Regions from separate parts of the Salinivibrio sp. IB574 genome, predicted to be linked through region 1. Evidence: predicted binding sites of a transcription regulator. Region 1 holds the regulator's gene; each other region holds the start of a gene.
What was found. The regulator PurR, encoded in region 1, represses purine synthesis genes. The targets are predictions, from matches to a motif close to TNANGNAAACGTTTNCNTNA.
Positions count from the first base shown of each region.

Region 2: a site for PurR is predicted at 3,374-3,393, ahead of guaB (IMP dehydrogenase). Genes of this name have one in related genera too.
Region 3: a site for PurR is predicted at 4,485-4,504, ahead of glyA (serine hydroxymethyltransferase). Genes of this name have one in related genera too.

Region 1 covers NZ_MUFN01000012.1:57,337-67,298, forward strand. The annotation lists gene BZJ17_RS07540 (thiamine ABC transporter permease) at 1-247, opposite strand, end outside; gene BZJ17_RS07545 (ABC transporter substrate-binding protein) at 261-1,409, opposite strand; gene lpdA (dihydrolipoyl dehydrogenase) at 1,428-3,563, opposite strand; gene BZJ17_RS07555 (TfoX/Sxy family DNA transformation protein) at 3,848-4,441, opposite strand; cyclic di-GMP riboswitch class I at 4,557-4,656, opposite strand; gene purR (HTH-type transcriptional repressor PurR) at 4,836-5,840, opposite strand; gene BZJ17_RS07565 (heme ABC transporter ATP-binding protein) at 6,101-6,877, opposite strand; gene BZJ17_RS07570 (iron ABC transporter permease) at 6,874-7,911, opposite strand; gene BZJ17_RS07575 (ABC transporter substrate-binding protein) at 7,911-8,753, opposite strand; gene BZJ17_RS07580 (TonB-dependent hemoglobin/transferrin/lactoferrin family receptor) at 8,958-9,962, shown strand, end outside.
Region 2 covers NZ_MUFN01000003.1:51,425-61,386, reverse strand. The annotation lists gene guaA (glutamine-hydrolyzing GMP synthase) at 176-1,753, opposite strand; gene guaB (IMP dehydrogenase) at 1,849-3,312, opposite strand; gene xseA (exodeoxyribonuclease VII large subunit) at 3,560-4,924, shown strand; gene der (ribosome biogenesis GTPase Der) at 5,327-6,820, opposite strand; gene bamB (outer membrane protein assembly factor BamB) at 6,912-8,069, opposite strand; gene BZJ17_RS02285 (tetratricopeptide repeat protein) at 8,079-8,681, opposite strand; gene hisS (histidine--tRNA ligase) at 8,694-9,962, opposite strand.
Region 3 covers NZ_MUFN01000003.1:66,358-76,319, forward strand. The annotation lists gene purL (phosphoribosylformylglycinamidine synthase) at 1-3,194, shown strand, start outside; gene glnB (nitrogen regulatory protein P-II) at 3,343-3,681, shown strand; partial or broken gene BZJ17_RS02340 (YitT family protein) at 3,765-4,173, opposite strand; gene glyA (serine hydroxymethyltransferase) at 4,692-5,942, shown strand; gene nrdR (transcriptional regulator NrdR) at 6,126-6,575, shown strand; gene ribD (bifunctional diaminohydroxyphosphoribosylaminopyrimidine deaminase/5-amino-6-(5-phosphoribosylamino)uracil reductase RibD) at 6,572-7,705, shown strand; gene BZJ17_RS02360 (riboflavin synthase) at 7,708-8,370, shown strand; gene ribBA (bifunctional 3,4-dihydroxy-2-butanone-4-phosphate synthase/GTP cyclohydrolase II) at 8,381-9,490, shown strand; gene ribE (6,7-dimethyl-8-ribityllumazine synthase) at 9,614-9,962, shown strand, end outside.

The DNA.
Region 1 (9,962 bases):
TGGCCTGTAAAATCATAAAGCTAAGTGCCACCGCGAGCAGACTACTGCCCAATCCTGAGATGAGCGTTAGCTGAATAGATTGTGATAGCCCCGGCCATGCCATGACAGCTTGCCAGCCGCTAAAGTTAGCCTCCGTCAGCCCTAGTGTAGGTAAGAATGCAAAGGCGGTCGCGAATAAGCCGCCCACCCCTGGCAACAAGGGTAGGCAACACACCGTTAGGGTGATGGCAAACAGCAAACGTGCCATATCAGCCTCTTTACTATTGGCCGTAGCGTTTCAGCCACGCACTCTCAAGCGCGGTTTGCCAGCTTGGATGTGGCTCGGGCTGGGTATTAAAGCGACTGACCTCGGCGGTGTCGAATAACTTAACCACGGGTGGATCGCCCCATACTTGGGTGTCGGCTTTACGCAGTTGTGCCTTTTCACTCATCAAGAAATTGATAGCGACCATAGCGCCGGCTTTAGCGTTGGCGTTGTATGGAATCGCCATAAAGTGAATGTTAGATAGCGCGCCTTGGTCAAAGGCAAACGCACGCGCTGACGGGGCGAGTTTTCCAGAGGCTACCGCTGCTTTTGCCGCATTGGGGTTAAACGCAATCGCCACGAGAAGCTCACCATCGTCCAACAATTGGATAGTTTCAGCACTGCCTGACGGGAACTGCGCGCCTTCGCGCCAAGCGACTTGATGCAGTTGGTCGAGATAGCGCGACAGTGGGGCGGTCACGGTGTCAAAGTCTACCTCATCAACCGGCAGGTAAAGTGCCTCGCGCACATCGGTAAGTTCCAGCAGGGCGGCTTTCAAAAAACTGGTGCCATGAAACTCGGGTGGTTTGGGGTAACTGATACGCCCAGGGAATGCTTTAGCCAAACTTAATAGTTCGGCGAAAGAGCGAGGTGGGTTGGCCAAAGTTTTCTGATCATGGATAAACACCAGCTGTCCCACCCCCCAAGGCGCTTCGAGGCCGTCTGTTGGCTCAGTGAAGTCTTCTTCAACCGGTAAACTTTTATCGACAATCTGCCAATTGGGGAGCGTGCTGACAAAAGGGCCGTACAGCAAATCATTTTCCTTCATTGATTTGAAGTTTTCGCCGTTAATCCAAACCATATCGACACTACCGCCGCTATCCTTACCTGCTGTCTTTTCGGCAAGTAGGCGATTGACGGTTTCAGCGATATCCGTCACTTTGACATGTTTCAGTGTGACACCATAATCGCGTTGTAACTCGCGACTCGCCCAGCGCAGGTAAGCATTGATCTCTTGATTGCCGCCCCATGCGTTAAAGTAAACAGTCTGGCCTTTGGCTTGTTGTTCAATACTTTCCCAACGGTCGTTTTCCGTGCTCGCAGAGGCAGTAAAACTGGCGGTACTTACAATTGCCAATGTTAACGCCGCTATCCAGTGTTTCATTGTCATCTTCCTTTTCAATTAGTGACGCATCCAACGATGATATTTTTCGACCCAGTTAAGCAGCTTCTCGGGCGCATGGGCTTGTTTCCACATCCCAGCGGTATACTTCACCGCCTCACTCATGGTGGGATACGGATGGACGGTGCCCAAAATTTTATTTAGTCCTAACCCGTGCCGCATAGCGAGAGTAAACTCTGCGAGCAAGTCGCCCGCATGCTCGCCAACAATAGTCACTCCCAGAATGGTATCTTTTCCTTTTGGTGTCAGCACCTTAATAAAACCGTGGTCATTGCCGTCAGCAATCGCGCGATCCAGATCATCAATGCCGTAGTAGGTTACTTCCACTTCTTGCTGATTGACCTTGGCTTCTTTTTCATTGATGCCCACGCGCGCGACTTCTGGTGATGTATAGGTCGCGGCAGGCATTACTGAATAATCAGCACGAAAGCGTTTAAATTGCCCAAATAGTGCATTCACCGCGGCATACCATGCTTGATGAGCACTGGCGTGGGTGAGCTGAAACGGCCCTGCTACATCACCTACCGCATAGATGTTGGGATAGGCGGTTTGCAGATACTCGTTGACTTGAACCGTGCCACGCTCGGTCACTGGAATATCGAGCTTTTCGAGACCAAAGCCTTTGGTGTTGGCACTGCGCCCTAACGCGACCAGCACCGCATCAAATGAGACAGACTTCTCACCGTCAGGGCCATCGAGTAAGGCGATTTGCTCATTATCACTGTGCTCAAATGCTTTGACTTTGTGCTGTGTTAAAACCGTGACGCCGTCACGCTCTAACGCCTGCTCAACCAACTGGGCGGCATCTTGATCTTCGCGGCTGAGAAGTTGGTCGGCCATTTCCGCGAGAGTGACTTGGCTGCCTAAACACGCAAAACTTTGTGCCAATTCTGCGCCAATGGGACCTCCGCCCAAAACCAACAACCGCGGCGGCAGGTCATTCAGGGACCAAATTGTATCTGAGGTGTAATGCGTGACCTCAGCCAAACCGGGAATCGGGGGCAACATAGGGCGTGCGCCGGTCGCAATCACGATGTTGCGGGTTGTGAGGCGTTCGCCATTCACCTCGACTTCCCATGGCGAAACGATTTGCGCTTCGCCTTGCACGCACTCCACGCCGAGCTTGGTGTAACGCTCGACCGAATCGTGGGGCTCAATTTGGGTAATCACTTGTTTAACCCGCGCCATGACTGCCGGAAAATCAACCGCTGGCGCTTGGGTATGAATGCCAAAGGCCTTAGCCTTGCCAATTTCTCGCATGGTTTTCGCCGCACGGATCAGCGCTTTTGAGGGAACACACCCTGTGTTTAGGCAGTCTCCTCCCATCGAACCTTTTTCGACCAGCGTAACCTTCGCTTTCACTACCGCCGCGATATAACTTGATACCAAGCCGCCTGCACCGGCACCAATCACTACCATATTGCGGTCAAACTGATGGGGCTTGTTCCAACCTTGATAGCGTTTACGACGCGTGATCCACGCCATGACCCACTTTGCCAGCAGTGGGAAGATACCCAGTAAGGCGAGTGAGCCAAGCACCGAGGGTGACACCACGTCGCCAAGTGCGTCGATTTGGGCCAGTTGGGTCCCTGCATTCACGTAGACTGCGGTACCCGGCAACATACCGAGCTGACTGACCCAATAGAAGGTGCGGGTTTTGAACGACGTTAGACCCATCACGAGGTTAATCAGAAAAAACGGGAAAATCGGGATCAGGCGGAGGGTCAACAGATACAAGCTACCGTCTTTCTCTATGCCGCGATTAATGGTATCGAGCTTATTGCCAAATTTGGCTTGGACCCAGTCGCGCAACATAAAGCGACTCACCAAGAAGGCGAGGGTGGCGCCAATCGAGCTAGCAAAGGAGACCAACACCAATGCCCACCAAAAGCCGAAGAGTGCCGCGCCCAATAAACTCGCCACTGCCGCACCCGGTAAGGACAGGGCGGTCATCACTACATAGCCGACAAAAAACACCAGGCTTGCGGTGGTCGCGTTTTCGATAATGTAATCATTCAATGCCACTTGTTGTGCTTTGGCGTTTTCAAGCGTGAGCCACTGGCTGAGATCTAAACTGAACCAAAGTGTTACAAGCGCCACCACCACTAAACCAAGCAATATCTTTTTTACTGGCATACTGTGTCTCGTCCGATAGTAAATGGGTCCCAGTTATTACTTTAGGTACTGTAGCTGAATTAACTGGCTGATTTGTCGGTTACATTGAGGAACTGTGTCCTTAATCGTACCTTTAACCAGACCCGACCGATCGCAAGAAACTTTCGTTTTCTGTCTGAAATTAGTTTGAATGATGATTTATTGAGCGTTTAGTGCGTTCAGAAAAAGCGACACCGCCATAAAGGCGGTGTTGGACGCGAACATTGCTCACAAAAAAGGTAGAGAGGTATAGGTGTTGTGAGGAATTAATTTTCTAAATGTTGTAATAATTCTTGGCGACGTTGAGGTGGAACCACAGACCAATGTTTGCCAGTAATCGCGCCTTCTAGTGACCACAGTAACTCCAAGCTTAGCTCTTTTTCATGCGCCGAGAGAAGAGCTTTATAGGCATTAACGGCACCTTGTTGCTGCAAATCTGCTGGAGATGTAATACCTGCTTTTTTGAGCATACGTTCGGTTGCCAGCCGTAAATTAGGTAGATCTTTTAATCTTGTTGGCGAAGTCCTGTTTTTCTCAGCTCGATCTCGCTTCGCTACTTCTAGGGCGTATTTTGCTTCTGACAATAACTTTTCTTCATCGTCCCACCATTCTTTTGGTATTGCAAAATACTTAGTTACAACTGGAAATCCTCTTTTCTTATACACGTAGGGCTCGAGGCCTTGTTGTTTTAATAGTGTTTCATTTTCTTTTCCGGCTCGTAAGTGGAGCTGGTTTTCTACGACTAAAACGAACATGGTATCGTCACAGAAAATACCGAATCCGCCAAACATTGAACGGGACTTAATGCTGCCAAATTTGGCAAATAACTTCATTGCATTCTTTAAAGCTGGTTTATCCATTTGATTAATATCTCGATGAATTACTAATGCCCAAAAAAGACGTCAAAATGTAACAAGGCAAAACCACAGAGTTGTCAACGATCTATCAAATAGTTGTCAGCTTCGATCATCAATTGTTGGCAACCCCGCTGCCATCAACTCCAAAACACTAGTGGAAGTTATTAGGCCGGTGGCTTTGCGTCCCATGCTTTCGCCATGGTTTGCCTTGTTCAAACGCTATTAAGCATATAATAATTAGACAGTGATGTCGTCCCAAGCAGCATTTAAAAGTGTGATCTTAGTTCAAGAGAGCTGTAAATGATTAATGGCTAAGTGAAGGGTTTATCGAGTTGTCTCTCATTAGACACACCGTCTCACAAAGGAGACGGTGTGTCATAAAAGTGTAATAAAAACACTAATCTATGATTTTAACTGATTGTCGACTCACTAGTGCAGGTTGCATTTCGAACACTTGCTGCTGAGTCTCGTTGTTGGCAATTCGCGCGAGCAAGAGCTTGACGGCTGTTTTGCCTAAACGGCGTTTAGGCTGGTGAATAGTTGTCAATGGTGGCGAGAAATACTCGGTGAGATCAATGTTATCGTAACCAATCACCGATATATCATCTGGCACTTTCAAGCCGTACTCGTTAAACGTACTAATCGCCGCTAATGCCATAATGTCATTAAAGCAAAAGACAGCGGTCGGGCGGTCTGACATTGTCGCCAATTGCTTCGCGGCAATTTGTGCTTGATCGGCTTCGAAATCCGCTTCAATCAGCCAGTTTTCATTCACTGTAATGTGGGCTTCTTTTAACGCACGGAAATAACCGTTTAAGCGATGCTTACAGGTATTTTTATCCATTTGGCCGGAAATACAGCCAATTTTAGTATGTCCATTATCAATAAAGTGTTTGGTGGCAAGGTAACCGCCTAATTCAGCATTATCTTCTATACGGTCTGTATCGATATGGTGACTGCCCCAATCCATCACGACCATAGGCAGATCGCGTTTTTTTTCTAATAACAGCATCAAATCTTCGTTGAGATCAGAGCACACCACAATGAGTCCGTCGACGCGCTTTTCTGACAACATACGCAGGTAGTCGCGTTGCTTTTCGAGGTTACCCTCGGTATTGCAGAGAATCAGCGTGTAGCCTTGCTTGTAGCAATAGTCTTCCACACCGTGAACAAGCTCGGCGAAAAAGGGGTTGGTGGATTTGGTCACCAGCATTCCCAGTGTACGTGTTGTGTTGCATTTCAAGCTTCGCGCCACAGCACTTGGGGCGTAGTTTAACTCTTCAACCGCTTGCCATACTTTCTCAGTCGTCTTCTCGGCGACAAAGCGGGTTTTGTTTATCACGTGTGACACCGTCGTGGTCGATACACCGGCGAGACGCGCGACATCTTTAATCGTTGCCATCTTGATTCTTCTTTGTAGTAATGCGTAGGGATCGTTACTCGCGACCTTACAGAAAAACGCCGCTGTTCGTCAGCGGCGATGTCTTTCACAATCCCGGCACATCAGACGGTTGCGAAGGTAACGAATCCGATTTCATCCATTCTCATAGCTAATCGGTTGCGCTCTCAGTTTACTTAGGTTGGCGCACACTCGCAATTGGTCTGATCAGCGAAAATGGACTAACAGACGGTTTTGTGAGCCAGCTATGATGTATTTATCAATTAAGACACGATCAGTGGGCAGTTATGCTCCGGATGAGTCAGAACGGTCAGCGGGTATTGGTAGATGTCTGCCACTCTATCACTACTAAAACACTGCCACGGATCGCCGGATAGGACGATTCGAGCTTCTTTCAGAAAATGCAGTTGATCGGCGTATTGCGCCGCCAAATTCAGATCGTGCAACACCAATAGCACTGTCATTCCTTGGTCAGCGAGTGCTCGACAGCGCTTTAGGGTGTAATGTTGATGGGTAATATCTAAGGCCGAAGTGGGTTCATCCAGCATCAGTATCGCTTGATCCGGTGCGGTTTGCGCTAGCTGTAATGACACGCGTGCCATGTGTACGCGTTGTTTTTCACCGCCAGATAGAATCGGATACGGTCGATGAGCAAGATGGCTAATATCCCATGCCGTTAGTTGCTCGTTGGCAAGGGCTGCGATCTGTTCTCGGTTTGCCTTTAGTGGTGTCGCCCCCATCTCGACCACTTCTTGCGCGGAGAATGCAAACGTGAGGCCGCTATGTTGGGGAAGGAAGGCAACTCGTCGGGCAAATTCTTCGCCTTGCCACTGGCTTTTGGGCTGTTGCCAAAACTGCACACTGCCATGCTGATGTTTGTCGCTAATCAATTGCTTTAACAGTGTACTTTTCCCCGCACCATTCGGCCCGAGTAAAACGTGTAACTGGCCGGCAGTAAAGGCGAGATCAATCTCGCTTAGCAGTTGACGGCCGTTAAGCGCATAGCTGAGCTTGGAGATTTGAAGGGCAGAATCTGTCATTCGTGAACCACTGCTTTTCGTTGTTGAATAAGAAGCCATAGAAAGAAAGGAGCACCCATTAGGGCGGTAATAATGCCAACAGGCAATTCGGCGGGGGCGACAATGACACGGGCAACAATATCGGCCAAGGTTAGTAACAGGGCACCAAGAATGGCTGATAAGGGCACTAGTGTGCGATGATCCGGGCCGGCAATTAAACGTCCAATGTGTGGGATCACTAGACCCACAAAGCCGATAAGACCGGCAGCACTTACCGCAATGCCCATTCCCGCCGCGGTCACAACAATGAGTAGGCGTTTTAAATGGTGTACATCAATGCCCAAATACGCCGCTTCGTTTTCACCGAGCAAAAGGGCATTTAAGTGGCTTGCGCGCTGGTAGGCAAATACCGTGAGTAAGCATGCAGCGATGCCAGTGAGAACAATTTGTCCCCAAGTCGCACCGGTCAGCGACCCCATCGACCAAAGGGCGATGTCTCGTAACGTTTGATTATCCGCAACATAGTTAATCAAGCCTAATGCAGCGCCGGACAAAGCACTGATCGCAATGCCCGCTAGCAACATGATGGTCACCGAACTGCCCATGGCCGTTGTGCCAATTCTGTATACAAATAGGGTTGCCAGTAGTGCACCGATAAACGCAAAGGCAGGCACCGAAAACACAAAGCTGGCCTCGATACTGCCCCAAGAGAGCAATAGCAAGCCCAGTGCGCCTCCTAATGATGCGCCGCCAGAGACACCGATAATACCCGGGTCAGCGAGAGGGTTGCGGAAAAGCCCCTGCATCAACGTGCCGCAAACGGCGAGCAATGCACCGATAAAAATACACAGCAAGGTTCGAGGTAATCGAACTTGTTGAACGATGGCGAGTACATGCGGCTCAACATTGTCATGCCAAGGGGTTAAGCTCTGTAAACTGGTCAGCCATCCAAGTTGCCATTGTCCCACCGCGATAGACGTTACCCCTACGACGACAAGTGCGACGATGAGCGCTGGAAAAACATGCGACTGTGAGGATCGAAAAGACGCTTGCATTAGTCGTTCTCTCCAACGACGGTGCGCTGAATACGAATGGCTTCATCCAGTGATTTCAGGCTAAGCCCTCCTACTAACACACTGCCGTCAATTGGAATAATACGCTGCTGTTGGAATGCGCGCGTGGCATTGAGTAAAGGCACGGCATCAGCGAGTCCTTCAATACCGCCTAGCTGGTCGAGAGAACGTTGCATGACCAAGATAAAGTCCGGATCAAAGCCCAGTAACGCTTCTGGCGACAGTGGTTTATAGCTACTGAGCGCCGCCGCAGCAGGGTTAGTCGCACCCATCAGCGACAACAAGGTATCCGGTGAGGTATTGGCACCCGCGACACTGGCAGGACGTCCTTGGTGAACCAGAAGAAACACGCCTTTGACCGCGGTTTTGGGCGCATGCGCTTTTAATGTCGCAATCTTGGTGTCTATGTCGGTCAGTAACTCTGCGGCTTTGGACTCTGTGTGGGTGAGACTCGCGACTTTTTTAATCCGTGTTTTGAGTGTCTCGACGCTGGGCTCACTAGACAGTCGAGCCACGGTTACCCCTGACGCTTCGATTTTCTCCAAAACCGGGGTGGGGCCCATTTCATCTGAGCCTACGACTAGAGTCGGTGATAAAGATAGCACACCTTCGACGGCGAGCTGGCGATGATAGCCGACATTTGGCACGTCTTTGTTCGGTAGATGGCTGGTGACATCAATGCCAACTATCTGTTCTGTTGCACCTAATTCAACCAGTAAGTCTGTTACACCGGCCCCTGCGCTGACAATGCGTGGTGATGCTGTGACAGAGAGTGAGAGTAGTGCTGAGGCGAGGGCAAGCAGTCTAACCGCGGCAGTTGCCATGATGAATTCCTTTATTTATTAAACCAGTCAATGTGAGTGCAATGCTCGACGTCAGTCCATTACACACTGTTAGAGAACGGAAATGTAATTATGAGTTACAAACCTAATTACGAGCAATTATCGTTTACATTGCTGTTAATGATCAATACAATCCTGCCAAATTGTTCATGATTCTCATTTTTGATTGGCTCAATAGGAAGACCCATGCTGGTAAAAACGGACGTCTCGGAAGTATTGACTCCTTCTACGATCAAGCTTGCTATCGGTGCTGCCCTTGGCACATTGGCATTTATTCCTTCAGCGTTGGCGGAGACGCAAAACACGGCGGATTCGTCATCAGACGTTATCGCGGTGTATGCAAGCCGCATTGACGCACAAAAAGCGAACGGTGCCGCTGCGGTCAGCACGGTATCACTCGAAGAAATTGAAAAACGGCAGGGGACCAGCGTAGCGGATCTAATTAGCCATTTACCCAATGTATCCATTGCCGGTGGTGGGCGTGATGAGTCACAAGCGATTGTGATTCGAGGGCTAAGTAGTGATAACGGGCGCGTGATTCAACTGATCGATGGTGTACGTCAGAATTTCTCTCTGGGACATCGCTCAAGCTTGTTTATCGATCCAGAGTTACTCAAGACTGTTGATGTTGTTCGTGGCCCTGCGAGTACCGTGTGGGGATCGGGGGCGATTGGTGGTGTGGTGGCGCAAAGCACCAAGTCTGCCTATGACTTTTTAGATGCTGACCAAGACATTGGTGGCTACCTAAAGCAGGGTTTCCACAGTAACGACAATGCGTCGCGTACGAGTGGCGCTGTATTTGGGCGTACGGATACGATTGATTGGCTAGTGCAGAGCTATTATCACGACGCTGATGACAATCAACTGGGCAATGGTAAAGCTTTATCCTACTCCGCGAGTCGTGAGAAAGGAGGACTTGCGAAGGTCACTTATACACCGTCTCTCGTGCACCAGTGGACTTTCTCGGCGCGCCAAGGCGACCGTGATGCCATGTCACCGTCGAATCCTTCGGTTCAAGATCCGTCAAGTAACTATCCATTGGTGTATCGCCAAACTCAAGACCAAAGTGTTGCTGTAGCCTATCAATACACACCAATGAATGATTGGATTGACCTCTCATCTCGAGTGTATTGGAACGATACGCAAATGAAAGAATATCGTTTAGTAACCGATGAGCATGATGACAACCAA
Region 2 (9,962 bases), on a different contig from region 1:
TCAGCATAGTTAGCTACACATCAACCTGTTAGCAAAATGTTAACCGTCAGATATATTTGCTTTTCAGGACAAAAAACCGCAGTGAAGGGATAACCCTGAAACATTTAGAAACAAAAAAGCCCACGCTAGGCATGGGCTTTATGTCGTTAATCTGACGTTTTACTTTCTCAAACGATTATTCCCACTCAATCGTCGCTGGCGGTTTGCCGGAGACGTCGTAAACCACGCGGGAGATGCCGTCGACTTCGTTGATAATGCGGTTCGACACTTTGCCAAGGAAATCGTATGGCAGGTGTGCCCAGTGCGCGGTCATAAAGTCGATGGTTTCGACAGCACGCAAGGCAATGATCCAATCGTATTTACGGCCATCGCCCATCACGCCAACGGAACGTACCGGTAAGAAAACCGCAAAGGCTTGTGAGACTTTATCGTACAGATCGGCGTTGCGCAGTTCTTCGATAAAGATTGCATCCGCGCGACGTAAAAGGTCACAGTATTCTTTTTGGATCTCGCCCAGCACACGCACACCAAGGCCAGGCCCTGGGAATGGGTGGCGGTAAAGCATGTTGTAAGGCAGGCCTAGTTCAAGGCCAATCTTACGGACTTCGTCTTTGAACAGCTCTTTGAGCGGTTCAACTAAGCCCATTTTCATTTCTTCCGGAAGACCGCCCACATTGTGGTGCGATTTAATCACGTGTGCTTTACCGGTTTTCGAGGCTGCTGATTCAATCACATCCGGATAGATGGTGCCTTGCGCCAACCATTTGGCGTTTTTCATTTTGGTGGCTTGCTCGTCGAATACTTCAACAAACACACGGCCAATGATTTTACGCTTAGCTTCAGGGTCAGCTTCGCCTTTCAGCGCGTCAAGGAAGCGGTCTTCGGCGTTGACATGGACAATGTTGAGGCCGAAGTGGTCACCAAACATTTCCAGTACTTGCTCGCCTTCGTTAAGGCGTAGCAGGCCGTTATCCACAAATACGCACGTGAGCTTGTCGCCAATCGCGCGGTGAACCAGCATTGCCACTACTGAGGAATCAACGCCACCAGATAGGCCAAGGATCACTTCATCATCACCGACTTGCTCGCGAATACGCTCAACCGCATCTTCGATGATAGATGCAGGAGTCCATAGGCGCTCACAACCACAGATGTTCATCACAAACTGCTCTAGCATGCGTTTGCCTTGGCGAGTATGCGTGACTTCCGGGTGGAACTGTACGCCGTAGAAGCGCTTCTCTTCGTTAGCCATCGCCGCAAACGGACAGGTGTCGGTTTCAGCGATTTTGACGAAATCTTCTGGGATAGCGACCACTTTATCACCGTGGCTCATCCACACATCCAATAGCGCGGTGCCATCTTCTGCGATCGCATCTTCAATACCATCAAACAAAGCACTGTTGGCAACACGCTTAACTTGGGCATCACCAAATTCGCGGTGCTCAGAGCCGGCCACTTTACCGCCCAGTTGCTCAGCCATGGTTTGCATGCCGTAGCATACGCCAAGCACCGGCACGCCAGCATTAAAGACATACTCAGGCGCACGCGGTGAGCCAGCTTCAGCGACACTTTCAGGGCCACCGGAAAGGATGATGCCATCAGGGGCAAAATCACGAATATCTTGCTCTTCTACATCCCAGCTCCACAACTCACAATACACTCCGATTTCACGGACACGACGTGCAATCAGTTGCGTGTACTGGGAGCCAAAGTCGAGGATCAAAATACGTTGAGCATGAATGTTTTTGGTCATTATCTGGCTTTCTCAATTAAGTGGAACAAAGGGGCGTTGTCAGCCCTCTTGGACGAATAGAAAGCGGTGTGACCCTTAAGCCACACCGCCATACATTATCCGAGGCGATAGTTAGGCGCTTCTTTGGTGATGGTCACATCGTGAGCGTGTGACTCTTTCATGCCCGCGCCAGTCACGCGAACAAATTGCGCTTTGGTGCGTAAATCGTTGATGGTGGCAGAGCCAGTCAGACCCATGCATGAACGCAAACCGCCCATTTGTTGGTGGATGATTTCTTTCATCATGCCTTTGTAGTCTACGCGGCCTTCAATGCCTTCTGGGACCAATTTGTCGGCAGCATTGTCGCTTTGGAAGTAACGGTCAGATGAGCCTTTTGACATCGCGCCCACCGATCCCATACCACGGTACGATTTGTACGCGCGGCCTTGGTAAAGCTCAACTTCACCCGGTGATTCTTCCGTTCCTGCCAGCATGGAGCCAACCATCACACAGGATGCGCCAGCGGCAATCGCTTTACACATATCGCCCGAGAAGCGAATGCCACCGTCAGCAATGACCGGAATACCATATTCCTGCGCAACCGCTGCTGCATCACTGATAGCAGTAATTTGTGGTACGCCAACCCCGGTCACAATACGGGTGGTACAAATCGACCCTGGACCAATCCCTACTTTAACGGCATCAACACCAGCTTCAATCAGGGCACGAGCACCGTCTGCCGTGGCAACGTTACCCCCCACGATTTGCAGGTTTGGATACGCGGCGCGTGTATCACGAATGCGTTGTAACACGCCTTCAGAGTGGCCATGTGATGAGTCAATCAAAAGAACGTCAACACCGGCTTCCACCAAGGCGGCCACACGCTCTTCATTGCCCGCGCCAGCACCGACGGCGGCACCCACGCGCAGACGACCTTGCTCGTCTTTACAGGCATTTGGTTTGCTTTCTGCTTTCTGGAAGTCTTTTGCGGTGATCATGCCGCTTAGGTGGTGGTCTTGATTGACGACCAAGATTTTTTCTACGCGGTGCTGCTGCATCATTTGCTGAACTTGTTCTCGATCGGCACCTTCTTGCACCGTGGCTAAGCGCGACTTCGGCGTCATCACTTCATCAACACGCTTGCTCAAGTCAGACACAAAACGTACATCACGGCCGGTGATAATGCCGACAAGCTCTTTTTGTGCGTTAACCACTGGATAGCCGGCGAAACCGTTGCGTTCGGTGAGTGCTTTCACATCCGCAATGGTCATTTCTGGCGTCACTGTCACAGGGTTAGTGACCATGCCCGCTTCGTAAATTTTAACCAAGCGAACTTGCTCAGCTTGCTGTTCAATGGTCATGTTTTTGTGGATAAAACCAAGGCCACCTTCTTGCGCAAGTGCAATCGCCAGACGAGCTTCTGTCACCGTATCCATCGCTGCTGATAAAACAGGGATGTTCAGGCTAATAGAACGAGTCAGTTGGGTTCGCAGATCCGCAGTGTTCGGAAGAACAGTGGAATGGGCAGGGACGAGGAGTACATCGTCAAAGGTTAGCGCTTCTTTCGCGATTCTCAGCATTGCAATATCTCACACCAAAATTTGTGAAGGGGAACAAAATATTGCCGCAGCATTATACGTATAGCGCAAACGTTTGGCTACAGGTTTTTACTGAGAATTTTCATTTATTGGTGTCTTTGATTTTAGGCGCTTAATATTCAATCACTTCGGGTGAAAACGCCCACTCACGCACGGCATACGCTTAGCAATTGGCATCCTCAAACCAGACAGGTAGTATGCGTGCAGGTGAATGAAAAAGGTTGGCGACGTGAGCACAAACAATCGCAACATTTTGACGGTGTCTCGGCTGAATGCCGAAGTTCGGCTGTGTCTTGAGCGCGATATCGGCATTGTCTGGTTAAGCGGGGAGATTTCCAATTTTACCGCCGCAGTCTCGGGGCATTGGTATTTATCGCTAAAAGATAACCAAAGCCAAGTGAAATGTGCCATGTTCCGCGGTAACAACCGTCGTGTTACCTTCAAACCGAAAAATGGCGACCAGGTGTTAGTCCGCGCCCGAGTGTCCTTGTATGAGCCACGCGGTGACTATCAGTTGATCCTCGAAAGTATGCAACCTGAAGGGGATGGGCGGTTACAACAAGAGTTTGAGCAACGTAAGCAGGCGCTTGCGGCCGAAGGGCTTTTTGCTCAAAGCGAGAAAAAGCCGTTACCCGCTCAACCACGCCGTATTGGCATTATTACCTCCAAAACCGGCGCTGCCTTGCATGATATTCTGCATGTGCTCAAACGGCGCGATCCTAGCCTACCCGTGGTTATTTATCCTACGCTGGTGCAAGGGCGCGATGCCGCGGTCAGCATCGCGCAAGCCATTGGTCGTGCCAATAGCCGTGCAGAGTGTGATGTCTTGATTGTCGGTCGTGGCGGGGGATCGCTAGAAGATCTCTGGTGTTTTAATGAGGAAATCGTCGCCCGTACCATCGCTGCCAGCACAATTCCTATCGTCAGTGCGGTGGGCCATGAGGTGGATGTGACCATTGCTGATTTTGTCGCTGACATGCGCGCCCCAACCCCTTCAGCTGCTGCGGAGCTGGTTAGCCGCGATCTGAGTTATCGGCTTCAGCAATACCAGCAACGCGAGCAGGCACTCAGTCGCGCGATGGCCGATGTGCTTTATCGTCAGCAACGCCATCTCACCCAATTGTCGCACCGTTTGTCCCACCAGCATCCGCGCACGCGCTTACAACAGCAAAGCCAGCGATTAGATGAGCTACAACGGCGCATGCAACAGGCGATGATGACCAAAATTCGTCGCGCTCAGGCGCAATGTAGCCAGTTGGACGGCCGATTGCAGCGTGCAACGCCAATCCACACCATTCATCGCCAGCAAGGGCATGTGAGCCAGCTTGAGCAGCGTCTTAATCACGCCATGGACGCTCACTTGCAGCACGCACAACAGCGTTTGCATACCCTGATGGCAACCTTAGATGCCGTTAGCCCACTGGCCACCCTAACCCGAGGTTATTCCATCACGCGTACGGACGATGGCAAAGTGGTGACCCAGACCGATCAGCTTAGCGTGGGTCAAACACTACATACCCATCTGCGTGAGGGTGACATCACAAGTACGGTCACCGCGCTTGCACCGGCTTGTGTCTCCCCCACGCAGGATTAACCTCTGCACAACCGACTTCTCTCTGATCTGGTTGTGATCGCCTGATCGAGGGGTTAATGCCCCTTGATCAGCTTCCTACCCTAAAAAGAATATTTATCAATACACTTCCCGAAAGCATAAGTTACATGTTCTGCATTTGGATTTTAAGCGATATAAAAAACTGTTTGGGTATCTATTTTGGACGTGATCCAGAATTAATGAAAAGAGAATAGCGTCAGGTGATGGTTGAATTCTCACCGCTCAAAAACCCGCCTAGCGCGGTATTACAGCGGATCGTTTCACTGACTGTAACCTGCAATTTAATGTGATTTAGATCACTTTATTTCCGCAAAAGATCATGAAAAGGATCATAGAGCGGTAAGAAAGATCAAAAAAAGCCCAGCGCGATGGCTGGGCGAGTCATTATTTTTTGTTTCGGTTTTTCACCATATCCATCAAGCGCTTGCGCTGTCTGGACTGAGAAAGCGTCAGCTTCTCTTTCTTCCCTTCATACGGGTTTTCACTATTCTGGAACTGGATCTTAATCGGGGTGCCCATAATATCGAGCGTCCGGCGATAGTAGTTCATTAAATAGCGCTTGTAGGAGTCCGGAAGTTCATTGACCAAGTTACCGTGAATCACCACAATCGGTGGGTTATAGCCCCCGGCGTGTGCATATTTCAGCTTCACTCGGCGACCTCGAATCATCGGCGGTTGGTGGTCGTCCTGCGCCATCTTCATGATGCGCGTCAGCATCGATGTGCCTACACGCTTAGTCGCTGACTCATAGGCTTCTTGAATCGACTCAAACAAGTGACCCACACCCGTACCATGCAGGGCAGATATAAAGTGAACACGCGCAAAGTCGACAAAACCAAGACGGCGGTCGAGCTCTGATTTGACGCGCTCTTTCACTTCGCTATCCAATCCATCCCACTTGTTAACTGCCAGCACAATAGAGCGTCCGGCATTCAAGGCAAAGCCCAGTAGGCTTAAGTCTTGGTCAGAGATGTTTTCGCGCGCATCAATCACCAGCAACACCACATTGGCGTCTTCAATCGCTTTAAGGGTTTGGATGACCGAGAACTTCTCGACTTTATCCGTCACGCGCTTACGACGTCGTACACCGGCGGTGTCAATCATCACGTATTCGCGTCCATCACGCTCCATAGGAATGTAGATAGAGTCGCGTGTGGTGCCCGGCATATCGTAAACCACCACGCGCTCCTCGCCGAGCATGCGGTTGGTTAGGGTCGATTTACCCACATTTGGACGGCCAATAATGCCGATTTTAATCGGCTGGGCTTGGAGGCGGGCGTACTCATTTTCCGCTTCCTCTTCGGTCATGGTGGTTTCGTCTACCGGCTCGATATCATCCTCACCGGTGAGATCAACCAAGCCAGCTTCTTGGTCTTCTTTAGCTTGTTCCGCGAACGGCATCAGCGCACGATTGATCAAGGTACTTACACCGCGACCATGTGCGGCCGCAATTTGGTACATGTTGTCCATGCCTAATTGCCAAAAGTCAGACGCGGCGGTGTCCGGATCCATCCCGTCGACCTTATTCACCACCAAGAAAGATGTTTTTTCACGGGTGCGAATATGCTGCGCAATTTCTTGGTCGGCCGGGGTTAAACCCACACGACCATCAACCATAAACAGGACAACGTCTGCTTCTTCAATGGCGGCCAAAGACTGCTCAGCCATTTTGGTTTCTACGCCTTCCTCGGTGCCATCAATGCCGCCGGTATCGATCACGATGAACTCATGTTCACCCAGCATCGCTTTACCGTATTTTCGATCCCTGGTCAGTCCCGGAAAGTCCGCTACTAGCGCATCACGCGTGCGGGTTAGACGATTAAAGAGCGTCGATTTCCCCACGTTCGGGCGCCCTACAAGGGCAATAACAGGAATCATGTAGACCTCTTCTCTTTCATTCTCTTATCAATGAACAAGGCTCCTCACTGTCAGAGCAGTCAGGAGCCCAAAATAGTTATGTTGGCTAATTCTACTCGATGGTCAGTTTTCTCATTTGACCATCACGTGTGATCACAATATAGCCGTTATCCGTTTGTACTGGCGCAACGGCGATGCCATTACCTTCCAGTGACTGCTGAGCAACAAACTCACCGGTTTGTGGATCAAGCCAGTGCAAATAACCTTGGCTGTCACCCACCATGATGTAACCACTGCTCGCCGAAGGTGGCGTGAGAATCCGGTATTCCAGTTCAGTGTTACGCCATTTTTCTAGGCCGTTGCGCGCATCCAATGCCACGATATCGTCTTTATCATCAATCAGATAAACGGTGTTGCCCGCAACCATAAAGTCTGTCGCTGTCGAAAAATCACGCTTCCACGCCGCTTGGCCAGAGCGCAAATCAATCGACACCAACTGACCATTATACCCCACCGCGTACAGGCGGTCGCCTTCAATCACCGGAGTGGCATCCACATCGACCAGACGATCAATTTCGGTCGCCCCTTTCGGCGTGGCAATTGGAATTTGCCAGAGCGAGCGACCATCTTGGATCATCGCCGCGCCCAATCGACCATTGGCCATGCCCCAGAATAAACCGCCGGAGATAGTGACGGGCGCACTGTCGCCACGCAAGCTGAGATTGGGCACATCGTTGGTGTTGTTCCATTGCACTTCACCCGATTCGGCGTCCAACGCAACTAGCTCACCGCGGCTGGTATTGACCACGACCAGTCCAGCTTCAACCAAGGGTTTTGACAGGATTTCGCCGTTGACGTTTTGTTGCCAAACGAGCTCACCGTTTTCGGCATCCAGTGCATAAAGCACCCCAGTTTCCGCGCCGACATAGACTTTCCCGTAAGACGCACTCAAACCGCCCGAGAGCAACGCAGGTACATCGGTTTGCACTGATTGTTCCCATACCGACTGACCGGTCTGTAAATCATACGCGCCGATAAGGCCGTTACGATCTGCGGCAAAGACTTTGTCATAAGCCACGACCGGACGCAGTGCAGAGTAATAATGACCGACGCCATCACCGACTTGTGCTTTCCATTGCAAGCTTGGGGTAAATTGGCTATTCACCGTCGGCAATGGTGCCATTTGCACCACATCTTCTTCACCGGCACAACCGGCGAGCAACGCCAAGGCAGCTGCCATCGCCGCCCCACGCCATAATCCTTTTGTCATACCGCGACCTTACTGACTGAGGTTGTTAAGCTTCATATTGACGGTTGGGTTCTCTGCCGCTGCAAGTGACGCCGCATAGGCGCTACGTGCCGCATCTTTGTCGCCTTTAAGCAGCATGATATCACCACGGATCTCTTCCACTTTCGCGTGCCAGCTTGGTGCCTTCACGCTATCGAGCTCAGTCACTGCGGTGTCATAATTACCTAACTCCGCCTCAATCCGCGCAAGACGAGTGGCAATTAAACCATGAATGGCATCGTCTTTAACCCAAGCACTGGCTTGGCGCAGCTGTTCGCTCGCTTGCGCAAGCTCCCCTTGTTCAACCAGTTTTTTCGCCAATTGCATGGCAGCTAACGCACGATAGCCTTCGTGGTCTTCGCTTTTAACCACGTTCTCAAGGGCGGCGGTTTCGCCTTTGTCCAGACCACTAAGCGCTTGAACATATTGCTGTGAGGCTTGTTCCTTGCTCTCAGTCACGTGTGCTTGGTAGTAACGCCATCCATATAGCACACCCAATCCGACTACAGCGCCAATAACAACGGCTTTGCCGTTATCTCGCCACCACTTTTTAATCGCTTCAACTTGCTGTTCTTCTGTGGTGTAGACGTCCACGATCTGTCCTCTCTAAATCAAATCTGCGAGTGTCGCGGCGACCTCGTCTTGTTTCAAGGTTTGCTGCTCGCCGCCTTTCAAATCTTTTACTGCCACGGTGCCATTCGCGACTTCATCTTCGCCAAGCACCAGTGCCACAGACGCACCGACTTTGTCCGCACGTTTAAATTGTTTTTTGAAGTTACCCCCGCCAAAGTGCGACATAACACGTAGGCCCGGGACTTGCTCACGTAAGCGCTCAGCCAGCTGCATACCGGCAACGAGGCTACCTTCTCCAACCGTGACAACATACACATCCACAGCAGGACGCACATCATCTTGGTTCAGGGTTTCGAGCATCAGAACGAGACGCTCGAGGCCCATCGCGAATCCAACCGCAGGCGTCGCTTTACCGCCGAGTTGTTCAACCAGACCATCATAGCGACCGCCGCCACATACTGTACCTTGGGCGCCAAGGCTGTCTGTGATCCACTCGAACACGGTGCGGTTGTAGTAATCAAGGCCACGGACCAAACGGTGGTTAACCTCGTATTGGATGCCTGCTGCGTCCAAGAGTTCACACAAGCCGGCAAAATGCTGCTTCGATTCCTCATCGAGGTAGTCGCTCAGCTTAGGAGCATCCACCAGAATGGCTTGGATGTCAGCATTTTTGGTATCCAACACACGTAATGGGTTGGTTTTCATGCGGCGTTTGCTGTCTTCATCCAAAACAGATTCATGCTGCATCAAAAAATTCACCAAGGCTTGGCGATAGTCAGCACGCGCTTGTGGCGAGCCAATTGAATTAAGCTCTAAACGGACGTGATCGGCAATGCCTAGCTCACGCCAGAGACGCGCCGTCATCATGATAAGTTCAGCGTCGACGTCTGGGCCATCGATGCCAAACACTTCCACACCAAATTGGTGGAATTGACGATAGCGGCCTTTTTGTGGACGCTCGTGACGGAACATTGGGCCAGTGTACCAAAGGCGATGTTCTTGGTTATAAAGCAAGCCATTTTCAATACCGGCACGCACACAACCCGCTGTCCCTTCAGGACGCAGTGTGAGGCTGTCACCATTGCGATCATCAAAGGTGTACATTTCTTTTTCGACAACGTCGGTGACTTCACCGATGGCGCGGCTAAAAAGATGGGTTGCTTCCACGATAGGCATGCGTACTTCGCTATACCCGTAAGCACTGACCACCTGCTTGACCGTGTTCTCTAGTTTTTGCCATAGGGGAGACTGAGACGGGAGGCAATCGTTCATGCCTCGAATTGCTTGAATTGTTTTAGCCAC
Region 3 (9,962 bases), on a different contig from region 1:
AGCCTAAATCGCTGTTTAAAATGATCAAAAACACCTATGAGCAAACCCCAGATAACGTGCTGTCGGCGTATAAAGACAACGCAGCCGTGATGACGGGCTCAAGCGTTGGGCGCTTTTTCCCCAGCCCTGATAGCCACACTTATCAATATCACCATGAGCCGGCTCATATTTTGATGAAGGTGGAAACCCACAACCATCCTACCGCGATTTCACCGTGGCCAGGCGCGGCAACAGGCTCTGGCGGTGAGATTCGTGATGAGGGGGCAACCGGTGTCGGAGGCAAACCCAAAGCAGGATTGGTCGGTTTTTCCGTCTCTAACCTCAAAATTCCGGGCTTTATTCAGCCGTGGGAGCGCGATTATGGTAAGCCTGAGCGCATTGCCACTGCGCTCGATATTATGCTGGAAGGCCCGCTAGGCGGCGCGGCGTTTAACAACGAATTTGGCCGACCTAACTTGCTGGGTTATTTCCGCACCTATGAGCAATTGGTGACCTCACATGCCGGTGAGGAAGTACGTGGCTATCACAAACCCATCATGATCGCCGGTGGGATGGGTAACATCCGTGACGGCCATGTGCAAAAAGGCGAGATTGACGTGGGCGCCAAACTGATTGTGTTAGGTGGTCCGGCGATGAACATCGGCCTTGGCGGCGGTGCAGCATCGTCGATGGCATCAGGCCAGTCGGCGGAAGACTTAGACTTTGCCTCGGTACAGCGTGAGAATCCAGAAATGGAGCGTCGCTGCCAAGAGGTGATTGATCGTTGCTGGCAGCTTGGCGACGATAATCCTATTGCCTTTATCCACGATGTGGGCGCAGGTGGCCTGTCCAATGCGATGCCAGAGCTGGTCGATGATGGCGGCCGCGGTGGACGCTTTAATTTGCGTGACATTCCTAATGATGAGCCGGGAATGAGTCCGCTCGCTATCTGGTGTAACGAGTCACAAGAGCGTTATGTCTTGGCGGTTAAACCGGAAAATATGGCGCTTTTTGAAGCCTTGTGCGAGCGTGAACGGGCGCCGTACGCGGTGATTGGTGAGGCCACCGATGCGCGTCATCTGTCGCTTGAAGACAGCCACTTCGACAATACTCCTATCGACATGCCGATGGATATCTTGCTGGGTAAAGCGCCCAAAATGCACCGAGATGTGACGCGTCAGCAAGTGACAGGTACAGTGCTTAACACCCAAGGCATTGAGCTAGCGGAAGCCTGTGAGCGTGTTTTACGCTTGCCGGCGGTGGCGGAGAAAACCTTCTTGATCACCATCGGTGACCGTTCGGTGACCGGACTGGTTGCGCGTGACCAAATGGTCGGCCCTTGGCAGGTACCCGTCGCTAACTGTGCGGTCACGGCGGCCAGCTATGACAGTTATCACGGCGAGGCGATGGCGATGGGTGAGCGTACCCCAGCTGCCTTGCTCGACTTTGCTGCTTCTGCCCGTATGGCGGTCGGCGAAGCACTTACCAATATTGCCTGTGCCGATATTGGTAGCCTGACTAACATTAAACTGTCTGCGAACTGGATGTCCGCGGCAGGTCATCCGGGCGAAGACGCCGGCTTGTACGAAGCGGTTAAAGCCGTGGGCGAGGAGCTGTGTCCTGAGCTGTCACTGACCATTCCGGTGGGTAAAGACTCGATGTCGATGAAAACCCAGTGGCAGCAAGACGGTGAAAACAAAACCGTCACCGCGCCGATGTCGCTGATTATCACCGCCTTTGGCCGCGTGGAAGATGTGCGTCGTACCGTGACCCCACAACTGCGTACCGATAAAGGTGATAGCCACTTGATTGCGATTGACCTCGGTGAGGGCGCGCAGCGTCTGGGCGCAACCGCGTTGGCTCAGGTTTACCACCAATTGGGCGATAAGCCTGCCGATGTCACCAGCAGCGCCCGCCTAAAAGGCTTTTTCAATGCGATGCAAACCTTGGTAGCAGAGCAAAAGCTACTGGCGTATCACGACCGAGCCGATGGCGGACTGTTCGTCACCTTGGCGGAAATGGCGTTTGCCGGTCACACCGGTATTGACGTGGATATCGCCCGTTTAGGCGACGATGCCTTGTCGGTGCTGTTTAACGAAGAACTGGGCGCGGTGATCCAAGTGGCAGCGCAAGATCTCGAGCGTGTTAATGCGGTGTTGGATGAACATCAATTAACCGCATGCAGCCACCTGATTGGCGGCTTAAGCGATAGCGATGAGATTATCTTGCGTCACAGTGAGGCGCCTATCTATCAAGCCAGTCGCCAGCACCTGCGTCAGATTTGGGCTGAAACCACGTATCAGATGCAAGCGCGTCGCGATAATCCGGACTGTGCCCGCCAAGAGTTTGACGCCAAGCAGGCGGCCGATCCTGGGTTGCACGCCAGCCTGAGCTTTGACGTGCATGAAGATATTGCTGCGCCATATATCGCTACCGGTCAACAACCGACGATGGCTATTTTGCGTGAGCAAGGCGTGAACTCGCATGTGGAAATGGCCGCCGCCTTCGATCGCGCTGGCTTTAACGCTGTGGACGTTCATATGAGTGATATTCTCTCAGGACGCGTCAGTTTGGACGGTTTCCAAGGGCTGGTGGCCTGTGGCGGTTTCTCTTACGGTGACGTGTTAGGCGCTGGTGAAGGTTGGGCGAAATCAATTCTGTTTAACAGCCGCGCGCGCGATCAATTCAGTGACTTCTTTACGCGTGAAGATACCTTGGCACTTGGCGTGTGTAATGGCTGCCAAATGCTATCGAACCTGCATGAACTGATCCCAGGCGCCGCACACTGGCCACGATTTGTTCGTAATGAGTCGGAGCGCTTTGAAGCGCGCTTTAGCCTGGTGGAAGTGCAATCAAGCCCATCCGCCTTCTTTGCTGGGATGGCGGGTTCACGGATGCCCATTGCGGTATCGCATGGTGAAGGACGCGTTGAGGTGCGTGATGCAGAGCATCTAGCGGCTATTGAGGCGTCAGGCACGGTGGCGTTGCGTTACACCGATAATCACGGCCAGCCAACACAAGCCTATCCTGCCAACCCGAATGGCTCACCCAATGGCATTACCGCGCTGACCACTGAGTCGGGTCGCGTCACCATTATGATGCCGCACCCTGAGCGGGTATTCCGTACGGTTGCTAACTCTTGGCACCCTGATGATTGGGGCGAAGACAGTGCGTGGATGCGCATGTTCCGCAACGCGCGGGTCACACTGGGATAAGCCTTATACCAATCAAAGCCGCCAATCTATGGCGGCTTTTTAGTGATAAGCGTGAATCGATGGATGATTTTTTATCCGGCTGCGATACAATTTCAGCTAAACAACTGATCCATCAGGACCGGCTGCGGCCAACGAGAAGGATAACGGAATGAAAAAAATTGAAGCCATCATCAAGCCATTTAAACTCGATGACGTACGCGAAGCACTTGCCGACGTGGGCATCACGGGGATGACTGTCTCAGAAGTAAAAGGTTTTGGTCGTCAGAAAGGTCATACTGAGCTTTACCGTGGCGCTGAATACATGGTCGACTTTCTGCCTAAGGTCAAGTTGGAAGTCGTGGTCGCGAATGATGTCGCAGAACAGTGTGTTGAAACCATCATTGATACCGCACAAACCGGTAAAATTGGTGATGGTAAAATCTTTGTCTTCGATGTTGAACGCGTGGTGCGTATCCGTACCGGTGAAGAAGACGAAGAAGCGATTTAATATCGCGAGTTGGACTAATACGGTAAGCAACAAAAAGCCAAGCGTGATGCTTGGCTTTGTTGTTTGTGTGGCGTGGTGATTGACTACGCGCTAGGGTTGGCCGGATGCGCTTGATAACGACCCGGCTTATGATTCATCGCCAAAACTAAGTTGAGCACAATCGCGCCAACCACCGACCACATCAAGAGATTGAGGTCGATGAGGAAGAAAGACAATGCCAAGATGGTACAGTCGATGCCCATCTGTAGTTTTCCTGCCGAGATCCCAAACTTGTCCTGACAATAAAGCACCAGTACGTTAAAACCAGTTACACAGAAAGTACAGGGTGCCGAAGGAAAGGTCAGTAAATTGGCTGACTAACAAAGCAAGGCCAGTCGTCCCGCCGGTTAACAGTCCGGCCTGTTGCAAGAAAAACACCCCTTGTGCGACGAGAAACGCCCCAGAGGCAATGGCGATCACATCTTCTTTTAAGCTGTGTTGATATCGGCTCACACGGCTTCTCCCTACATAAACAGCAACAAAAAGTCCGCCAAAACCCAACTGGGGCGGCGGTTAAATAAGGTTAATGGGAATTGCGGGCGCGGATTTTATCGCCAAATGAAAGTAATAAAAAGTCAGCCAAGTAAATCACTGGCTGATAGGATGTCAGCAATTTGATACTCGCGTGTAAATTGTTTACAGCGCACAATCTGCGTTTCTGTATGGCGGACTAATCTGGCACAACCGACGTATAAAAAAAACGGCCGATTGACACTACCTGTTACAGTGGTTTTTTTGTAGAATGACGAACGCAGTAATGGCGGTAGCGTAAACGTTTGCGTCGGGCTTTTAAAATGCCGACTTTTCCGCCTGTTTGCCTTGGTTTAGTCACTTTAAATGTGTAAGGCGACTAACCCAAGGTGTGGCGCACTATGCCATATCAAAACCATTCGAGCTATCGGGCCAACTTGGGTACGGATAGCATTCGCTTTAAGGGTAATAGCCCGCCACCATTGAGTCAGGAGAGACAAATGCTAAAGCGTGACATGAAGATTGCGGATTACGATCCGGCACTGTTCGCAGCCATTGAAGAAGAAACGGCTCGTCAGGAAGAACACATTGAGCTGATTGCGTCAGAAAACTATACCAGCCCACGCGTCATGGAAGCGCAAGGCTCTCAACTGACCAACAAATATGCCGAAGGCTACCCCGGCAAGCGTTATTACGGCGGCTGTGAGCATGTCGATAAAGTGGAAGCTCTTGCGATTGAGCGTGCGTGTGAATTGTTTGGTTGTGAATATGCTAACGTGCAACCTCACTCTGGCTCACAAGCTAACAGTGCTGTGTATATGGCGCTGCTAAACCCAGGCGATAAGGTTTTGGGCATGAGCTTGGCGCATGGTGGCCACTTAACGCACGGCTCTCCTGTCAACTTTTCAGGCAAACACTATGAAGTGGTTGCGTACGGCATTGATGAAGCGGGTAAGATTGATTACGAGCAAATGGAACAGCTCGCGCTGGAACATAAGCCGAAAATGATCATTGGTGGTTTCTCTGCCTATTCGCAAGTGGTGGATTGGAAGCGTATGCGTGAAATCGCCGACAAAGTGGGCGCTTGGTTCATGGTGGACATGGCACACGTTGCTGGTTTGATTGCAGCAGGCGTGTATCCAGATCCATTACCGCATGCACACGTGGTCACCACCACCACCCACAAAACCCTTGCAGGGCCGCGCGGCGGTTTGATCCTGTCTAATGCGGGTGAAGACCTCTACAAAAAGCTCAACTCTGCAGTGTTCCCAGGTGGCCAAGGTGGCCCACTGATGCACGTGATTGCGGGTAAAGCTGTCGCGTTTAAAGAGGCGATGGAACCTGAGTTTAAAGCCTATCAAGCGCGCGTGATTGATAACGCCCGTGCAATGGTGAAGGGGTTCCAAGCACGCGGTTATAACATCGTGTCAGGGTCAACCGACAACCACTTGTTCTTGGTTGATTTGATTGACAAAGAGATCACTGGTAAAGAAGCGGATGCTGCGCTCGGTGCCGCGAATATCACAGTGAACAAAAACAGTGTGCCGAACGATCCACGTAGCCCGTTTGTCACCTCAGGCATTCGTGTGGGGACACCAGCGATTACACGCCGTGGCTTTACCGAGCAAGACGCTGAACAGCTCGCGCATTGGATGTGTGATGTGTTAGACAACATCAACAATGAGCAAGTGATTGCTGAAACTAAAGAAAAAGTTCAAGCCATTTGCCGCCGCCTACCGGTTTATGCGTAACCGGTGAGCGTTGTAAGTGAAACAGCAAAGGCGCCTTCAGGCGCCTTTTTTGTGCGTGGTTAGCCACCGATTCTTAGCGAAATCAGCTTTGCGCACAGAATCGTTACAAACTCGCCGTTTGCAGGCTTTTTCATAATCGCAAATCGGTTACACTAACGGGATGATATTGAGGAGGCTAGCCCCATGCACTGTCCATTCTGTGGTGCAACCGACACCAAAGTGATCGATTCTCGACTCGTCGCCGATGGCCATCAAGTTCGTCGTCGTCGCCAGTGTTTGGCGTGCGCAGAACGTTATACCACGTTCGAAACGGCAGAGCTGGTGATGCCACGCATCATCAAAACCAATGGTAATCGTGAGCCTTTTGACGAAGAAAAGCTGCGCGGTGGCATTCAGCGCGCACTGGAAAAACGGCCTGTCAGTGCGGACGATATTGAAAAAGCGATCAACAGCATTAAATCACGCCTTCGCGCGACCGGTGAGCGAGAGATTAGCTCAGCCTCGGTTGGTAACTTAGTGATGGAAGCACTCAAAGAGCTCGATAAAGTGGCGTATATCCGTTTTGCCTCTGTCTATCACAGCTTTGAAGATATTCGTGAGTTCGGTGAAGAAATTGCACGGTTGCAAAAATGAGTAACAACCAACGCGATAACACCATGATGGCGCGCGCACTCGCGCTTGCCGCTCAAGGGCGCTTTACCACGACCCCGAATCCGAATGTGGGCTGTGTGATTGCGCATGGTGACGACATTGTTGGTGAAGGGTTTCATCTTGCTCCCGGCGGGCCACATGCCGAGGTACACGCTTTAAAGGCGGCGGGGGAACGTGCACAAGGGGCGACAGCTTATGTCACCTTAGAGCCTTGCTCTCACTATGGTCGCACGCCACCGTGTTGCGATGCCTTAATTGCCGCTAACGTCAGTCGCGTAGTGTGTGCCATGCAAGATCCCAATCCTCAAGTGGCAGGGAGAGGCATCGCGCGCTTACAAGAAGCAGGTATTGAGGTGGTCGTCGGTGTGATGGCAGAGCAGGCCAAGGCGCTAAACCCCGGTTTTATTAAGCGAATGCTCACCCAAATGCCGTATGTACAGCTTAAGCTGGCAGGAAGCCTCGATGGCCGGACCGCCTTAGCCAATGGCCAAAGTAAATGGATCACCGGTGAGTCTGCACGCGCCGATGTGCAAGCGTTTCGTGCTCAAGCTAGTGCCATTTTATCGACCAGCGCCACGGTATTGGCCGATAACCCCAGCCTCAATGTACGCCAAAGCCAACTTCCTCGAGCCACACTTGATGCTTATCCGCAATCGACTGTGCGCCAACCGACACGTGTTGTGCTAGATAGAGACAATAAAACTTCACCGGATGCAACCGTCTATCAGCTTGACGGTGATGTGATCCGTATTGTTGATTCACCGAGTAATCATGCGTGGCCGGATAACGTGCAAGAATGGGTGATGCCCGATGCGTCACTCACCGCTATCCTTCGCGCATTGGCGGAACATGACATTGACAAAGTGTGGGTCGAAGCGGGCGCAAGGCTAGCGGGTCAGCTTCTCACTGAATCGTTAGTCGATGAACTGATTGTTTACCAAGCCCCCGTCTTGTTAGGAGGCGATAGTCGCCCCTTGGTTGCTTTAGATGGGATGCAACGGATGGACGATGCACCGCGCTTTCACTTTAATCACGTGACGAGGATCGGTGACGATGTTCGCTTAACCGCCATGCTCTCTGAGCATGCCGTGATCACGCAAGAGTACGAATAACGATGTTTACTGGAATTATCGAAGCGGTAGGCCGAGTAGAACGCTTGACTCGCCGCGGGCAAGACATGACTTTGACTATCGACAGTGGTGAGCTTGATCTCTGTGATGTCAAACTGGGTGACAGTATCGCCACCAATGGGGTGTGCTTGACCGTGGTAGCATTGAGCGCAACGGGCTACAGCGCAGATGTGTCATCTGAAACCCTTGCGCGTTCATCACTAGGGCACTTGTCGGTCGGAGACAAGGTCAATCTTGAAAAGGCGATGCTACCCACCACGCGATTTGGCGGCCACATGGTGGCGGGCCATGTTGATGGCCTTGGTGAAGTGACATCAGTGAACCAAACCGGCCGCGCGTGGGAATACTGGATTAGATTACCGTCTGAGCTCGCCAAATATGTGGCATTGAAAGGCTCGATCACGGTAGATGGGATTAGCCTGACGGTGAACGATGTCAATGGCAGTGCATTTAAGCTCACCATCGTGCCGCATACCGCTGAACAAACCACGATTCAAACGTTTGCCCCTGGTCGCAAAGTGAACATCGAAGTTGATGTGATCGCCCGTTACCTTGAGCGATTAATGCTCGGTGACAAGGCGGCTGAACCCACACAACCAACGGGAGTCAGCCTTGATACGCTGGCCCGTTCCGGCTTTTTGAAATAAGGAATCCAAGATGGCAATAAGTAGTGCCCAAGAAATCATTGACGATATCCGCCAAGGTAAAATGGTGGTATTGATGGATGACGAAGATCGCGAAAATGAAGGCGATTTGATCATTGCGGCCGAAGCGATCACGCCAGAAGCTATCAATTTCATGGCCACCCATGGTCGGGGCTTGATTTGCTTAACGCTGACCCAACAGCGCTGTCAGCAGCTTGGATTACCTTTGATGGTGTCTGACAATAACGCGCAATTTTCCACTGCTTTCACGGTGTCGATTGAAGCGGCGGAAGGGGTGACCACCGGCATTTCTGCCGCCGATCGTGCACGTACCGTACAAGCTGCGGTCGCGCCTAATGCGAAAGCTGCCGATTTAGTTCAGCCGGGCCATGTGTTCCCCTTAATGGCACAAGAGGGTGGTGTTCTGACCCGTGCTGGCCACACCGAGGCAGGCTGTGATCTGGCCCGCTTAGGAGGCTTTAGTCCTGCGTCCGTGATTGTCGAAATCCTCAACGAAGATGGCACCATGGCGCGCCGTCCTGATTTGGAAGTGTTTTGTGAAAAGCACGGTATCAAGCTGGGCACCATTGCAGATTTGATTGAATACCGAAACCTTAACGAAACCACCATTGAGCGTGTCGCCTCTTGTAAGTTGCCCACCGAATTTGGTGAGTTTGATTTGGTCACCTACCGTGACACCATTGATAACCAAATCCACTATGCGATGTGTAAAGGCGAAGTGACCGCTGATCCGACCTTGGTTCGCGTGCACTTGCAAGATACCTTTACCGATGTGCTTCAATCTGACCGAACGGCTGAACGCAGCTGGAGCCTAACCCGTGCGATGCAACGGATCAGTCATGACGGTGGTGTGTTGGTGATTTTGGGGAAAGAAGAAACCAGCGATGCCATTATCAATAAGGTGAAAGCATTTGAAGCGCAAGATAAAGGCGAGCAGCCAGCTAGCGCCAAATGGCAAGGCACGTCACGCCGTGTTGGCATTGGCTCGCAAATCTTGGCAGACCTTGGCGTTAAGCAAATGCGTTTGCTTTCGTCATCAACGAAACGCTATCACGCACTATCAGGCTTTGGGTTGAACGTGGTGGAATACGTCACCGAATAACCTAACAAGCAAGGCTGCGCGAGGTGCGACAGGGTTGGCGGGCACGGAACATGGTGCCATTCGCTAAAAATGTGGTAGAATCGCGCGGTTTCTCATTCCGGAAAGCAAGTCACAGGAAGGCTCATGAACGTAATCGAAGGTGCATTTGCCGCGCCCAACGCGCAGGTTGCTATTGTTATCTCTCGCTTTAATAGCTTTATCAACGAGAGTTTACTATCAGGTGCGATCGACGCACTGAAGCGCCAAGGCCAAGTCAGCGAAGATAATATTACCGTGGTCCGCTGTCCCGGTGCCTACGAGTTGCCTTTGGTGACCCAGAAACTAGCCAAAAGCGGTCGCTACGATGCGATTGTAGCGCTAGGTTCGGTGATCCGCGGTGGCACGCCCCACTTTGACTATGTGGCCGGAGAATGTAATAAAGGGTTAGCACAGGTTGCACTGGAGTTTGAAACCCCAGTCGCCTTTGGCGTGC